DNA from 3 places in the Shewanella sp. MF05913 genome. Region 2 is predicted to be linked to each of the others. Evidence: predicted binding sites of a transcription regulator. Region 2 holds the regulator's gene; each other region holds the start of a gene.
What was found. Region 2 encodes sigma-54, which starts transcription at its own class of promoters, with help from an activator protein. Its sites were predicted from a motif close to GTTGGCACGNNNNTNGNNT; they were not measured.
Positions count from the first base shown of each region.

Region 1: a site for sigma-54 is predicted at 1,899-1,917, ahead of flgF (flagellar basal-body rod protein FlgF). Genes of this name have one in related genera too.
Region 3: a site for sigma-54 is predicted at 1,773-1,791, ahead of nirB (nitrite reductase large subunit NirB). Genes of this name have one in related genera too.

Region 1 is NZ_JCAYNT010000011.1:7,748-13,065, reverse strand. Features, by position in the region: gene flgH (flagellar basal body L-ring protein FlgH) at 1-299, opposite strand, end outside; gene flgG (flagellar basal-body rod protein FlgG) at 309-1,097, opposite strand; gene flgF (flagellar basal-body rod protein FlgF) at 1,109-1,852, opposite strand; gene flgE (flagellar hook protein FlgE) at 2,104-3,483, opposite strand; gene flgD (flagellar hook assembly protein FlgD) at 3,544-4,326, opposite strand; gene flgC (flagellar basal body rod protein FlgC) at 4,351-4,767, opposite strand; gene flgB (flagellar basal body rod protein FlgB) at 4,770-5,168, opposite strand; gene AC19MV_RS13505 (CheR family methyltransferase) at 5,305-5,318, opposite strand, start outside.
Region 2 is NZ_JCAYNT010000002.1:516,500-521,817, forward strand. Features, by position in the region: gene AC19MV_RS05700 (KpsF/GutQ family sugar-phosphate isomerase) at 1-148, shown strand, start outside; gene kdsC (3-deoxy-manno-octulosonate-8-phosphatase KdsC) at 151-714, shown strand; gene lptC (LPS export ABC transporter periplasmic protein LptC) at 711-1,271, shown strand; gene lptA (lipopolysaccharide transport periplasmic protein LptA) at 1,258-1,839, shown strand; gene lptB (LPS export ABC transporter ATP-binding protein) at 1,836-2,567, shown strand; gene AC19MV_RS05725 (RNA polymerase factor sigma-54) at 2,976-4,460, shown strand; gene hpf (ribosome hibernation promoting factor) at 4,485-4,772, shown strand; gene ptsN (PTS IIA-like nitrogen regulatory protein PtsN) at 4,775-5,218, shown strand; gene rapZ (RNase adapter RapZ) at 5,215-5,318, shown strand, end outside.
Region 3 is NZ_JCAYNT010000001.1:356,385-361,702, forward strand. Features, by position in the region: gene AC19MV_RS01600 (glycosyl transferase) at 1-1,051, shown strand, start outside; gene AC19MV_RS01605 (ANTAR domain-containing response regulator) at 1,039-1,644, shown strand; gene nirB (nitrite reductase large subunit NirB) at 1,954-4,584, shown strand; gene nirD (nitrite reductase small subunit NirD) at 4,581-4,907, shown strand; gene AC19MV_RS01620 (NarK family nitrate/nitrite MFS transporter) at 4,919-5,318, shown strand, end outside.

The DNA of each region.
Region 1 (5,318 bases), on a different contig from region 2:
TAAACAGGTGTGACATTTAAGTCACTGCCTTTAGATATGTCATTATTGGCGCTTTTTTTGGCTTGAGTAGACTCTTTAAGCGTGACGGTGATGATGTCGCCGACGCGATGCGCACGAATGTCGGAGAACAAGCTCGATGCTTGCGTATCAAGAAAAATAGATCCCGTTGCGGCTACCTGCGTCGGCGGCGTGTCTGGGTATACCGGCGCATAGAATGGGTCATCGGCAATGGGCTTTTTTTGTGTAGAACTGCAGCCTGCCAATAAAATTATCGACGCTAACGTTATGTATTTAATCATGATAACTCCTTAGAGATTCTGATTAACGTAAGACAACATTTGGTCAACCGCTGAAATGACTTTTGAGTTCATTTCGTAAATGCGCTGACCTTGAATTAAGTTCACTAGCTCTTCTGTCACGTTGACGTTAGAGGTTTCTAACGCGCCCTGACGAATGGCACCTAAACCATCTTGCGATGCAGTGCCTTGAATTGGCGTACCGCTGGCACCGGTTTCGGTGTAGAGGTTTTGCCCTAATGGGTCTAACCCTGACGGATTAATAAAGTCGGTCATGGTTAACTGGCCAATCACCTGGCTTTCTGCAGTGCCTGGAATTTGCACTGACACTTCACCTTCTGCTGACACAGTAATACTGGTGGCATCGTCTGGAATAGTAATGGCGGGTTGCACCACATAGCCTGAACCAGGAGTCACAATTTGGCCGGTATCATCCAGGCTAAATTGACCGTTACGGGTGTAAGCTGCGGTGCCGTCTGGCATTTGCACTTCAAAGAAGCCTGAGCCTTCAATCATTAAATCTAATGAGTTGTCGGTGGTGAGCATGCTGCCTTGGGTAAACATTTTTTGGGTGGCGACCACTTTGGTACCGGCACCAATGTTTAGGCCATTAGGTAACTTGGTGTTGTCGGCACTGACGCCGCCGGCTTGATTAACGGTTTGATACAGTAAATCTTCAAACACAGCGCGACTTTTTTTGAATCCAACCGTACTGGCGTTAGCCACGTTGTTAGAAATGACCGCGATGTTTGTTTGCTGCGCATCAACACCAGTTTTACTTATCCATAACGCTGGAATCATAATAATTACTCCTAACTAATTTTCATCAAGGAAGTCGACGCACGATCAATTTCTTCGGCGTTCTTCATCATTTTGACTTGCATCTCGTATTGACGCTGGATCTCAATCATTGCGACCATTTCATGTACTGGGTTAACGTTACTGCCTTCAACCGCGCCGCTTTCTACTGCAACATTGGGGTCGGTTGGCGCGTTACCGCCGGCCATAAGACGAAATAAACCGTCTTCACCGCGCATCATTTGATTGTTACCTGGATTAACCAGTTTGATGCGGGCGACTTCTTCAATGACTTCTGCGGTTGCGCCTTGCGGTCTCACAGAGATAATGCCGTTAGCGGCAATTTCGACGTGTTCAATGGGCAGTGGTAATACGATTGGCCCTGCATCGCCCATTACCGGGCGGTTGCTGCTGTTTACCAGCAAACCTGTACTGTCAAATTTTAAGCTGCCTGCTCGGGTATAGGCTTCTGAGCCATCGGCGGCTTGTACGGCTATCCATCCATCGCCTTTAACGGCGACATCAAGATTACGACCCGTGGTGACAATGGGACCGCTTGCAAAGTTACTGCCTGGGCTTTCAATCATTGAAAACACGCGGCTAGGTAAACCTTCACCAAACGCCTGCATAGAGCGAGCTTGAGTCATGTCAGCCTTAAAACCATCGGTATTGGCGTTGGCAAGGTTGTTAGCACTGACCGCTAAAGCATTCATGCCTTGCTTAGCGCCACTCATGGCAACATAAAGAAATTTGTCCATTTGCTGCTCCGTCAAACTTTCTACAAAATGAATATATGTAGAGTTATAGCAAGCATCATGCCAATGAAGTTTATTGCTAGTGAGTTATATTCAACACGCTGAATGTAGAGGAGTAAAAATAGTAGACGGGAGTGGTTGATAGTCAAAAAAACAGCAGTTTTACGATAATGAAGGCGGTATATTACTTAAATGGCAAGGTGTTGCCGACAACGGCAACACCTTGTGTGTTAATCAAAAATAGTGAGTAAAGATTAACGGATCTGTAATACTGTTTGGTTTAGAGTGTTGTTCACTTCCAGGGTACGAGAGTTAGCCTGGAAGTTACGCTGAGCGGTAATCAAATCAACCAATTCGGTGGTTAAATCAACGTTTGATTGCTCAAGCGCAGAAGACTGAATGCTACCAAAGGTACCACTATTAGCTTCACCGGCTAATGCTTCACCTGAATCTAAACTGGCTTTCCATGAGGTGTTACCCACCTGGGTTAAGCCTTGCTCATTAGCAAAACGCACTAACGCAACACGCGCTAATGGCACGGTTGAACCATTACTGTAACTAGCAGTAATTAAGCCATCCGAGCCAATGCCAACATTGGTTAAACGGCCAACGGTAATACCGTCTTGGCTTAATGCAGTCACTTCAAATGGCGAAGCATATTGTGTTGGGTTATCAAATCTGACTTCAAGTGTTTGAGTACCGTCTGAGCCAGGGTCTAATACACCGGCACCTGGTGTGCCAAGTGTTACTGTAGTGATCGGCGAAGGATTAGTCCCTGTATAAGAACCAACATTGTTAAACGAAATCACTGCACCATTCCAAGCTCCTGTACCACTTGGGTTAGTTGCTGTTGCAGTTTCGCTAAGGGTACCATCACCAACACCATCGCCATCTGCATCTATTTGATAACTCCCTGGAGTTTCCACACTAACAGGCTCACCATCAACGGCATAAAATGCAAGCCAGTTACTCTCCCCTGTATATGAGCCACCTGTAGGTTTCACAAAATAGGTGGTCATAATATGAGACTCACCTAATGAGTCATAGATGGTTACTGAAGTTGAATTGTTGTAGGTGTCAGAATTGTCTGGGTCAAATGCGCTAGGATCTAATGCATCTTCGCCGACATTTAAATTCATTTGTAATTCAACCACACCCGTTTTAACTGGGCTACCGGCAGTATCTGGAATTTGAATAGGTTTGGTTGTGGTTAAGCTCACCGAGGTTGAGTTACCTTCATCATCAACAGGGAAACCTTGTAAAAAGTTACCTGCGGCATCGACCATGTAGTTGTCTGAATCGACTTTAAAAGCACCTGCACGAGTGTAAGATAAATCTTGAGTACCGACACCAGAAGAGGTAACAAAAAAGCCGCCGCCACTGATCGCCATATCTAATGAATTGCTGGTAAATTGTAAACTACCTTGGTGAAATTGCTGTGCCACCTGCGAGGTTGATACACCGCCGCCGACCGCCGTTTTACCATTAGAGAAAATTGAGTTTGCGTACACGTCAGCAAATTCAGCACGCGACTCTTTAAAGCCGACAGTGTTTACGTTGGCAATGTTGTTTGCCGTTGTGTTTAAGTCTTTTTGCGCGGCAGAGATACCACTCAATGCAATGTTAAATGACATAATTCACCTCAAAGGTTTTATTCATAATCAACACGTTTATTTAGTAAACTGTAGATAATGTTAAGTTTCAGATACGGCAAGTACGTCAGATAACTTAATACCGCCGACACCGCGCAAATTCAAAATAGCCCCTGTTGCAGCGGTGCCTAACGACACACTGCTAACATGGGCATAAGTAGATACAGCTAAGTCCTGGGCTTCGCCATCGACTTTTCCGCTCGCCTTAATAGAGTACATTCCCTCTTTTACTGGCGAGCCATTTTTATCCAGTCCATCCCAGGACACATCAACGTTACCGCCAGCGCTGCCATCCACACTAAAGGTTTTAATGAGCTGTCCAGATGCATCTTCAACTCTAACCGTAATCGTATCCATGGCTGACGGTGTACTAATGACGCCATTCATGCTCGGACTCTCAGCTGAAATAGCTCCAGTGTCTGAAGGAATTAACACCTTACGGCCAACGAGACCCGATGCTTGCAATGCCTGACTGGAGCTCATCACTGTATTGAGGTTTAAAATTTCATCGTTAAGATTTGAAATACCATCAACGGTAGAAAATGATGCCATTTGGGCAATCATTTGATCGTTATCTACAGGCTCAAATGGGTCTTGCATTGATAACTGCTGACTGAGCAAAGCAAAGAAGTCTTCTTGCTTTAACAGCTGATCATTCGCTTCAGGAACCGCGCTCTGCTCAGGTAACCGAATTGAATCGAGAAACGAATTACCCGTGGTTAACGTAGTAGTGCTCTGCACTGAACTCTTGGTCACTGCACTCGTATTTGATGCACTGCTTGAGGTCTGAGGTAAAGACTGACTGTAAGAATTAATTAGGCTCATAGCTGCCTCCTTGAAAAATCAAAACTATTTACCCATATTGAGCGTTTGTTGCAGCATTGATTTAGTGGCATCTGCTACCTGAACATTCATTTGGTAAGACCGCGAAGCTGAAATCATGTCAGCCATTTCTTCCATTACATTCACGTTTGGTTTGTAAATAAATCCGTCAGCATCAGAAAGTGGATGATCTGGCGAGTACTCTTTAATTAACGGTTTATCACTTTCAACAATGCCCTTCACCGACACACCAGGAGATTGATTTTGCTGATTGCTGGCTTTGGCCATTTCTGCTTCAAAAACTGGATGACGTGCACGATAGGTTTTATCGACACTGCTCGACACTGAATCTGCATTGGCGATGTTACTGGCCGTGGTATTAAGCCTGACAGATTGCGCCGACATCCCTGAACCAGAAACATTAAAGATATTGAATAAACTCATGATTAATCACCTCGCAATGCTTTACGCATGCCACTAAATTTACTTTCAAGAAAACCCAGTGACATTTGATATTCGAGCGCATTTTGCATAAATGCAGATTGTTCTTTTTGCGTGTCGACGGTGTTGCCATCGCCGGTGTCGGGTTGAGTCGGCACACGGTATTGCACGTGTTGCTGTGTTAATGACGTTAAATCAAAGTGTCTTTCTGTGGTTTGACTCATGCTTAAGCCATTTTGATGAGAGCTCGCGGCTTTCATCGCAGAAGCAAAATCCACATCTTGCGCTTTGTAATGAGGAGTATTGGCATTGGCGATATTACTTGAAATCACTTCTGCTCTTTGAGCTCGTACGCCCAACGAGTATTGGTGAACACCTAATGCATTATCGAAATTAATCGCCATAAAATTGCCTCCATCAGCTAACTGATAGAATTAAAGCAAGGGTTATGCCAACAATTACAATAAAGGAGGAATAAGTATTTTAAATGAACATGCCGACGAATGCCGGCATGATAAAGCTAGTAAGCTATTTATTTAACTAGGTTTTCTTTT
Region 2 (5,318 bases):
TGTCACTAGCCCTAGCGGTATTTTAGCGGCACAAGCACTGCAAATCATGGAAGAACGAAATATTAACGGACTGATTGTCGTTAACCCACAACATCAACCGATCGGCGCGCTAAATATGCTCGATATGGTTAAAGCAGGAGTTATTTAACCATGTCAGACACAACCACTCACTCAGGTTTTTACGGACCAATCAGCGATGATATTTGGCAACGAGCTAAAAAAATCAAATTGTTAATATGCGATGTTGATGGCGTGTTTTCTGACGGCCGAATTTACCTTAGTAATGCCGGCGAAGAGTTAAAAGCTTTCCACACTCGCGATGGTTATGGCGTGCGATCTGCCCTCACTAGCGGCATTCATGTCGCCGTGATAACAGGCCGTAAATCCAAAATTGTTGAAACCCGTATGACTGCACTGGGGGTTAAACACATTTATCAAGGCATCGATAATAAGTTTGAACCATTTGAAGCGTTATTGTCTTTATATAATGTCACTCCAGACGAAGTGGCTTACATTGGTGATGACATGGTCGATTTGCCTGTGATGAAAGCCGTGGGTCTTGCGGTTTGTGTGGCCGACGGTCACCCATTTGTTAAACAACATTGCCATATGACAACTAGCCTCAATGGTGGCCATGGTGCATTGCGTGAACTCACAGATTTACTATTATTAAGCCAAGACAAATTCACCAGTGCCCACGGTATGAGTATATGAATAGAGTTACCATCGCGATAGCGGCATTTTTCGGCCTTGCCCTTGTGTTGTACTGGCAAACGCAAGTAAAACGCAGTGAAATGGATGCCGTAAAAGTGATAGGTATTGAGCGTCCGGACTTTGTCGCCAACGACTTACGCACAACCGAATACAATGAACAAGGTTTGATTGCCAGTAAAGTCACCGCGAAGCATATGGAGCATTATGCTTCCAGCGATATCACCCACTTTACTGATCCCGTTTATTTAATTTACCCAGAAAATGGTAAAGCACAGTGGCTACTCAGCGCTGACAAAGGACAATTAAATAAACAGAGCAATAAAGTCAGCTTAGAAAATAATGTTATTATCGATGCAATTGATATTGAAGAACCGTTACAGTCAGTGACCACACAAGCAGTCACCCTAGATTTAACGACCATGATAAGCAGCTCACAAGAGATGGTGTATATCAAAGGTAAAGGGTTTATGATCCAAGGCTTAGGCCTACATGCTGACTTGAATACGCAAAAATTATCGCTACTAAGCAAAGTAGAAGGAACATATGAGTCACAATAATCGACATCCTCGCGCCAATGCCGCATTACTATTAAGTGGCTTACTTTGCATGCTGAGCATTCCAGCTATGGCAAAACAAGGTGATCTCAAACAAGAATTGAAAATTGCTGCAGTGAGCCAATCTGCCGACATTAAAAACAATCAAATTGTCTTTAATGGCCCCGTGACGATTGTGCAAGGCACGATTAATATTAATGCCGACGAATTACGCGCATTTACCCCCAAAAACGGTGTATCAAAACGCTTAATCGCGACGGGTAAACCCGCGACATTTTCTCAAGAACTCGACGACGGTAACATCGGTACCGCCAGTGCCAACGAAATCAGTTACGATCTCGCCACAACAACTCTGACGTTAACCGGTAATGCCAAGCTAGACCAAGCAGGCAGTCAGGTCACGGGCAACCTAATTAAATACAACATTAAAGCCCAAGAGTTAATTGCTGAGAGTACCGGTAAAGGCCAAGATCGCGTCATCACGATTATTCAACCAGAAAATTTCCAAGACGAGTCAGCGCCAAAACAAAAGCTGCCTGAGATCCCTGTCAACAAGCAGATAAAACCATGAGCCAAATTACCTTAACAGCTGAAAACCTAGCCAAAAGTTATAAAGCGCGTCAAGTCGTAAAAGACGTCAGCTTAACAGTAAAAACGGGGCAGATTGTCGGTTTACTTGGCCCTAATGGTGCCGGTAAAACAACCACGTTTTACATGGTTGTAGGGTTAGTTAAAAGTGATAAAGGCCGTATATTAATTGATAATGACGACCTCACCGCTGACCCAATGCACCTTAGAGCCCGTAAAGGGATTGGCTATTTACCACAAGAAGCCAGTATTTTTCGAAAACTCACCGTGCACGACAATATCATGGCGGTGTTACAAACCCGCAAAGAACTCAGTAATGAAGAACGTATTGAACAGCTCCAGCATTTATTGGAAGAGTTTCACATTACTCACATTCGCGACAGCCAAGGCATGTCATTGTCTGGCGGTGAACGCCGTCGAGTCGAAATTGCCCGAGCACTCGCTGCTAACCCTAAATTCATTTTGCTTGATGAACCTTTTGCGGGTGTTGATCCGATTTCGGTTATCGACATTAAAAAAATTATCCAACAGCTAAAAAGTCGTGGATTAGGCGTACTGATTACCGACCATAATGTTCGCGAAACACTCGATGTATGTGAAAGAGCTTACATCGTAAGCCAAGGTAATTTAATTGCCGAAGGTACGCCTGAAGAGATCTTGAGCAATCAACAAGTTCGAGCTGTGTACTTAGGTGAACAATTCAAGCTATAGTTAGGTTATATACCCAAACAACCTGAAGATACTCGATTTCAGCAAGAATTTACACGCGTTTAGGCAAGGCATTGATTGCGGTTAATGGTCGTTCCCTTTCCAAAATCAATAACACAGCATGAACGCGTGTAAAACTTGCCCCTTGGGAGTTTCACCGTGTTCCCACTACGTTGTTGCGTTAATTTATAAGGTGCCTACATTACCGCATTAACGCGCCTAGTATTGAAAACACGGTGAAGCTCTGAAACACGTATCTTCAAGTTGATTGGGTATCCGCCTTTTAGCCTATCTAATTCATTCCATTGAACGATACCTAAATTGCGTGAAATGTCATTGACGTACGTGACACCCCATTACAGTTTTTCGAGATTGTTATTTTTATGGAAATCATCTAGGGATAAGCGGTAAATGAAAGCGTCACTCCAACTTAAAATGGGTCAGCATCTCACTATGACCCCTCAATTGCAGCAAGCCATCCGCTTGCTGCAATTATCTTCATTGGAGCTACAGCAAGAAATCCAACAGGCGCTGGACTCAAATCCATTGCTTGAAATAGAAGATGAATTTTCTCAAGCTAAAGATCCCTTAAAAGAAAGTCGCGATCAATCAGACACAGACTTCAGTGACAACAGTAATGTGAGTGTCGAAAAAGATACTTCAACCATCGATACCACAGAATCCATCAGTAAAGAAACCATGGACGACATGCCCATGGACACAACCTGGGATGAAGTCTATACCGCCTCACCGATGTCAGGGTCTGGTAGTGCCAGCATGCGTGACGATGATATGCCTTTTCAAGGGGAAACCACCGAAGGCTTATATGAACATTTAGAGTGGCAAAAAAACTTAACGCCATTTTCAGACACCGACCTTGCCATCGCAACAGCCATCATTGACGCAATAGATGAACGCGGCTATCTAACCCAAAGCACTGAAGAAATACTAGAAGCTATGGGCGATGAAAATGTTGAGCTTGATGAGGTTCAAGCGGTGTTAAAGCGAATTCAACATTTTGACCCCGTAGGTGTTGCTGCACGTGACCTTAGTGAATGTTTACTCATTCAACTGTCACAATATGCAGACTCAACTCCGCACATTGAAAATGCGCGAATGCTCATCAAAGATTATTTGGATTTAATCGCTGGGCGTGACTTTAGATTATTAATGCGTAAAACGCGTTTAAAAGAAGATGAGTTACGTGATGCCATTACCTTAATTCAATCTCTTAATCCGCGTCCTGGCTTATTGATTACTGCCGTCGATGACGAATACGTAATCCCTGATGTCACAGTATTTAAAAAGAATGGCCGTTGGGTTGTTGAACTCAATCCAGATAACATGCCTAAAATAGGTGTTAATCAGCAATATGCTGCAATGGCTCGCAGCAGTAAAAACCCATCTGATACTCAGTTTATACGAGGTCATTTGCAAGAAGCTAAATGGTTTATCAAAAGCATTGAAAGCCGTAACGATACCCTGTTAAAAGTAGCCAATTGCATTGTGCAATTCCAACAAGGTTTTTTCGAATATGGCGAAGAAGCCATGAAACCTATGGTATTAAATGACATTGCTGAAGCCGTAGAAATGCATGAATCGACCATTTCGCGCGTGACCACTCAAAAATACATGCACACCCCACGAGGGTTGTTTGAATTAAAATACTTTTTCTCTAGCCATGTCAGCACTGATGATGGCGGAGAGTGCTCATCGACAGCAATCCGCGCATTTATTAAAAAGTTGGTTGCTGCAGAAAACCAGAAAAAGCCGCTTAGCGACAGCAAAATGGCTCAACTATTGGCCGAACAGGGCATAAACGTTGCTCGTCGTACGATTGCAAAATACCGTGAGGCAATGATGATACCGCCCTCAAACCAACGTAAGAGTTTATAAATCACTCAACAATGGAGAAGTGTAATGCAGATCAATTTATCAGGGCATCATGTTGAAATAACCGAATCTTTACGTGAATACGTTCAGGAAAAGTTTTCAAAGCTTGAACGACACTTCGATCAGATCAATAATGTTCACGTTGTACTCAACGTAGAAAAATTACAACAAAAAGCAGAAGCTAAAGTCAGCCTAAAGGGCGGAGAAATTTTTGCAATGTCAGAACATACAGACATGTATGCAGCAATAGACGCCCTGATAGATAAGCTCGATCGTCAGGTAATTAAACACAAAGAGAAGTATACAAAACACTAACGATGGAACTTTGTACCATCCTGCAGCCGGAATGCACCACCTGTGCCACACCGGGCAGTAAGAAAAAGGTACTGGAACTTATCAGCGATTTAGTCGCTGCCCAGTACCCGACCCTGTCTTCGCAAGAGGTGTTTGAAAGCCTTATCGCAAGAGAAAAAATGGGTAGCACAGGTATAGGTAATGGTATTGCAATACCTCATGGCCGATTAACGACAATCGATCACCCTATTGCGATCTTTGTAAAATGCGAAGAACCCATTTCGTTCGATGCCATCGATAAACAACCTGTCGATATCTTATTTGCATTATTAGTTCCTGCAGATCAGTGCCAACAACACTTAAGCACCTTATCTTCGATGGCCCAAAAACTCAGCGACAAACAAGTACTAAAACAGCTGCGTAAAATCCACGATTCTACAGAACTCTATCAGGTAATTACGGCATGAAACTTGTTATCGTATCAGGACGGTCAGGCTCAGGTAAATCAGTAGCATTAAGAGTACTAGAAGACCTAGGCTATTACTGTGTTGATAACCTGCCATTGCC
Region 3 (5,318 bases), on a different contig from region 2:
ACTCGAAGGGTTTGCGTTAGGGCATGCCACGCGAGTACAAATGGCGAGCGCAATGATGCTTATGCGAGTTCGCGGCGAAACCGTGGATGAAGTTGCCGGAATAGTCGCGGGATTACGTCATACGTTACATAGTGATTGGCAGTCTTTATCAGTCGATATTGATTGGCCTGTTTATGCAGGTAAACGTGAACAATTACCTTGGTTATTGCTGGTGGCAACATTGCTGGCTAAGCAAGGTGTCCGTGTGATGCTGCATGGCGATAGCCAAGCGTTACCGCATCGCCGTCATGTTGAGTCATGTTTAGATGCATTAAGTATTCGGTGTTGCACCACCCCTCAAAGTGCAGCGTTAGCATTAGCGTCTGACGGTATTGTCTATGTGCGCGCTGGTGACTTAGCCCCAGTGTTAGATGATTGTCGTCAATTACATCAAGAATTGGGATTACGCAGCGTCATTCAAACCGCTGCACGCTGTATTAATCCAAGTAACGCTCCAATCAGTTTGCGCAGTTATTTTCACCCAGGCTTAGATGATTTGCATCAACAGGTCAGCGAAGCATTATTTGCTAATAATGAATATCCAGCCGGTCATGTTGCGATTTTTAAAGGCTTGCAAGGCGAAACAGAATTTAACCCCAGAGTGGCTACGTTAATGAAAGTCGTCAGTAAAAAAGCGGCCAATGTAACCGTGTCTACCTCGACTATCCCGACATTATTAGCAGGCTTTTGTGGTGCAAAAGTGGGTCAGGCTGACCTGTCTAGCGACATCCTTGCGCTGTTATGGCGCGAAAATCAGTCATCGCTGGCAACTGAGCTTAGTGGTGTTATGTCGCGCACCATGATTGAGCAAGCATTGAGTAGTATTAGCGCGACATTAACTGCCGTAATACTGTTACTTAATCAGCAATCCCATATGGCAGGCGGTTCGCAACAATCATTGACGGTAGAGCAGGCCATTAGTTTAAGTCAGCAGTGTTGGGCAAATCGTTTGAGTGATGCGAATAACCTATTGGCTCAATGGCACAAAAAGGAGCGACCATGCGCAGTTTAATTTTTTGTGATGCAGGCTTTTCACTGGTGCCGGTCGTTGATTGTGATGTGGTGCAATACCAAGCTTGTTTGGCGGCATTTGGGCATGTCAGTGTGTTGACGTCAATTAGCCAAATTGAGCAACGTTTACATCAACAACATGTTGATACTTTACTCATTCTAACTGACCAATTGCATAGTCAAATTCAGGGGTTAATACAACGCACTTTGGCCATTAAACCTATGGTGATTATTGTTAATGCCAAGTCATGGCAACAAGATGTACTGTCACAATTACTTGATTGCGGACGAATCACTTTTATTCCCGACATGTTAACGGTGAATCGGTTAACCAGCGTGATTAGTTTGGCACAAATTCGCTTTAATGCCGCCAGTAAAACGCTCGCAGAATTTAAAAAATTAGACGAAGAGATCCGCAGCATTAAATTGCTGAGTAGGGCTAAATTGATTGTGATGCAACAAGGGTTTGATGAAACTAAAGCACACCAGATTATACAGCAGCAAGCGATGTTAAAAGGCATGTCGATGGCGCAAATGTCCGCACAAATTATTGCGCTGGTTAGCCAATCTGACCGTGCTCGTTTGGCGGAGTAAATAACATTGAACAGTGATGGTGCGCCCAATGTTGGTGCGGTTGAGCCTAAAAAGGACGTGTTATCACTACAAAGTTAACGTTGAATATTTAAAGTCTTTATAAATCAATTTATTACATAGTTTTATTTGTTGGCATAGAGTCTGCAACATCACAGTATGATACTGCAACGCATTAATGGGACATAACCCATAAAAGCACGAACAGTAAAATTTAAAAAAATCGGGATTGTAACTGGCAATGGCGCCAACTCTTTAACAGGAGTTGGCGCCATTTTGTTTTTTACCATCCAAGGCATGAAGGAGCAGGAAATGACAGTCTCAAAACCCAAATTAGTGGTCGTTGGCAATGGCATGGTGGGTCATCACTTTATTGAGCAATTATGCAGTCTAGGGCTGAATAAAACCTTTGAAGTACATGTGTTTGGCGAAGAGCCTCGTCCAGCCTATGACCGAGTGCAGTTATCTAAATATTTTGAGACAGGCAGTGCCGATCCGTTAATGCTAACCAGTGCGCAGGATTATCAAGATTGGGGCATTAATCTGCATTTAAATACTCCCATCACGGCGATTGATATCGCAGCGAAAACCGTCACAAGTGCCCAAGGTGAATGTTACTCGTATACCCGATTAATTTTGGCGACTGGTTCGTTTCCATTTGTGCCGCCAATACAAGGCAACGATCGCGCTCAATGTTTAGTCTATCGCACCATTGAAGATCTTGAGGCTATTCAATCAGCGGCGAAAAATAGTCAGGTCGGGGTGGTTGTCGGCGGCGGACTACTGGGCTTAGAAGCTGCGAATGCCATGATGCAACTTGGGGTGAAAACCCATGTTGTCGAGTTTGCGCCACAATTGATGCCCGTTCAGCTTAATGATAAAGCCGGTGAATTGCTGTGCAGTAAAATCGAGCAGCTCGGGGTGAGTGTGCATACCTCAAAAGCAACGACCGCCATTATTGATGGTGAAACTGCACTGCACCGCATGACATTTAATGATGAATCTTTTCTTGAAACCGACATGATTGTCTTTTCAGCCGGAATTCGCCCACAGGATGCTTTAGCCCGCGTGTCAAATATTAGTATTGGTGAGCGTGGCGGTATTGAAATTGACGATCACTGCCTAACGTCAGCTCCCGATGTGTATGCCATCGGCGAATGTGCATTATGGCAACAAAAAATATTTGGTTTAGTGGCACCCGGTTATCAAATGGCACGTGTAGTGGCCTCGCATATTGCCTCATTATCATCTGACACCCCAAGCCAATCGTTTACCGGCGCCGACATGAGTACCAAGCTTAAACTCTTAGGCGTCGATGTGGCCGCTATTGGCGCAAGCCGTGGTTTTGAGGATGCTCAATTTGTTGAGTTGTCTGATAATCAAACGGGTATTTATAAAAAACTCTGGCTTGATGACAGTGGTAAGTATTTAAAAGGCGCGGTACTCATTGGCGACAATAGCGATTACAGCCGCTTACTGGATTTGTATTTATCTCAGGATGAAATTGCAGGCTCTGCAGTTGAGTTATTACTTGCGGGTGCTGAAGATGAAGCCGACTTAAAAGACACGTCTATCGTATGCTCTTGTCATCAAGTGACGAAAGGCGACATTGTTGAAGCGGTTTCAGCTGGCAATCATAAGATGGCTGAAATTAAATCGTGTACCCGCGCAGCGTCGGGTTGCGGCGGTTGTGCGCCATTAGTGCAAAAAATTATTGATCAAACCTTGCAAGCTGCTGGGCTTGATTTTAATGCCGGTATTTGTGCGCATTTTGATCACGACAGACAAGCTTTGTATCACCTATGCCAAGTGGAAGGCATTAATGACTTTGATTCATTAATGCGTCAACACGGCAAACCTTCAGCAAGCGGTCACACGTATGGTTGCGATATTTGTAAACCTGCAGCCGCCTCGATTTTTGCCAGTTTACAAAACCAATATGTATTAAACCAAGACAGCGGCCATGTTCAGCTGCAAGACACCAATGATGCGTATTTAGGCAATATCCAAAAAGACGGCACTTATTCTATTGTGCCACGGGTTGCCGGTGGCGAAATTACCCCTGCCAAGTTGATTTCAATGGGGCAGATTGCCCAAGAGTATGACTTATATACCAAAATCACAGGTGGGCAGCGTATCGATATGTTTGGTGCAACCTTGTCACAATTACCTGAAATTTGGCAAAAACTCATTGATGCAGGGTTTGAAACGGGACATGCCTACGGCAAGTCTTTAAGAACGGTTAAGTCTTGTGTCGGCAGTACCTGGTGCCGTTATGGCGTGCAAGATGCGGTGGGTTTTGCCATCGATTTAGAAAATCGTTACAAGGGCCTACGCAGCCCGCATAAATTGAAGTTTGCCGTATCGGGATGTACTCGCGAATGCGCCGAAGCACAAAGTAAAGATATCGGCATTATCGCAACCGACAAAGGTTGGAACCTCTATGTGGCAGGCAATGGCGGTATGCGTCCACGTCACGGTGATTTGTTTGCTACCGATTTATCGACCGAAACGCTTTATCAATACATCGACCGTATTTTGATGTTTTACGTTAAAACCGCCGACAAACTGCAGCGCACCTCTACCTGGATGGATTCATTAGAAGGCGGCTTAGCATATTTAAAATCAGTGGTCATTGATGACGCGCTGGGGATCAACTCAACCTTAGAACAACAGATAGAGTTGATTGCAGCAACGTATCAATGTGAATGGAAAACCAGTCTTGAACAACCGGCTTTCTTAGCGCGCTTTAATGAGTTTGTTAACCCAAGTGAGGCACCTGTTGCAGATGCTAATGCATACCAGCGTGTGCGCGATCAGCGCTTCCCTAATGGTAAAGATACCGGTGCAGGCAACATTGCGATTAAACAGATTACTGAGCAAAAAATTACCGAGCAGCAAACCACTGAGCAACAAGCAAAAGTAGATGAGGTATTAGCATGAGTTGGATTAATGTGTGTGAAGAAACAAGCTTACCCATAGGCACAGGTGTTGCTGCCTGGGTTGCTGGAAAGGCAGTGGCTATTTTTAACTTAGGCAAAGATGGTTTGTATGCCATCGATAATGTCGACCCCGCCTCAGGCGTGGGCTTATTAGCTCGCGGATTAATTTGTGAAATGGACGGTGAACTGTGCGTGGCATCGCCGTTATACAAACAACATTATCGATTAACCACAGGCGTGTGTATTGAAGATACGTCATTAATTGCCAGTCCGTTTGATATTAAAACTGAGCAGGGACATGTCCTTGTATTAGCCAAAGCATAAGGAGTATTACGATGAGTGCTGAAAAATTTAAGTTATTTTCTTTTAACGGCAAAATGAAGATTATGCATTTAAGCTGGATGGCTTTTTTTATCACCTTCGTGGTGTGGTTTAACGCCGCACCGCTGGTGAGTGTGATAGCCGACAGCTTGGGGCTGACGACCGCACAAATTAAAACCTTACTGATCCTCAACGTTGCTTTAACCATTCCTGCGCGGATTATTATCGGGATGGTGACCGATAAATACGGACCGCGGATAACCTATTCGGCGTTACTCGCCATTTGTTCTATTCCGTGCTTTATGTTTGCCGTTGCCGATTCATTTGAACAGCTCGCATTAGCCCGTTTTTTAATTGGCTTTATTGGTGCCGGTTTCGTGATTGGTATTCGTATGGTCAGTGAATGGTTTCCGG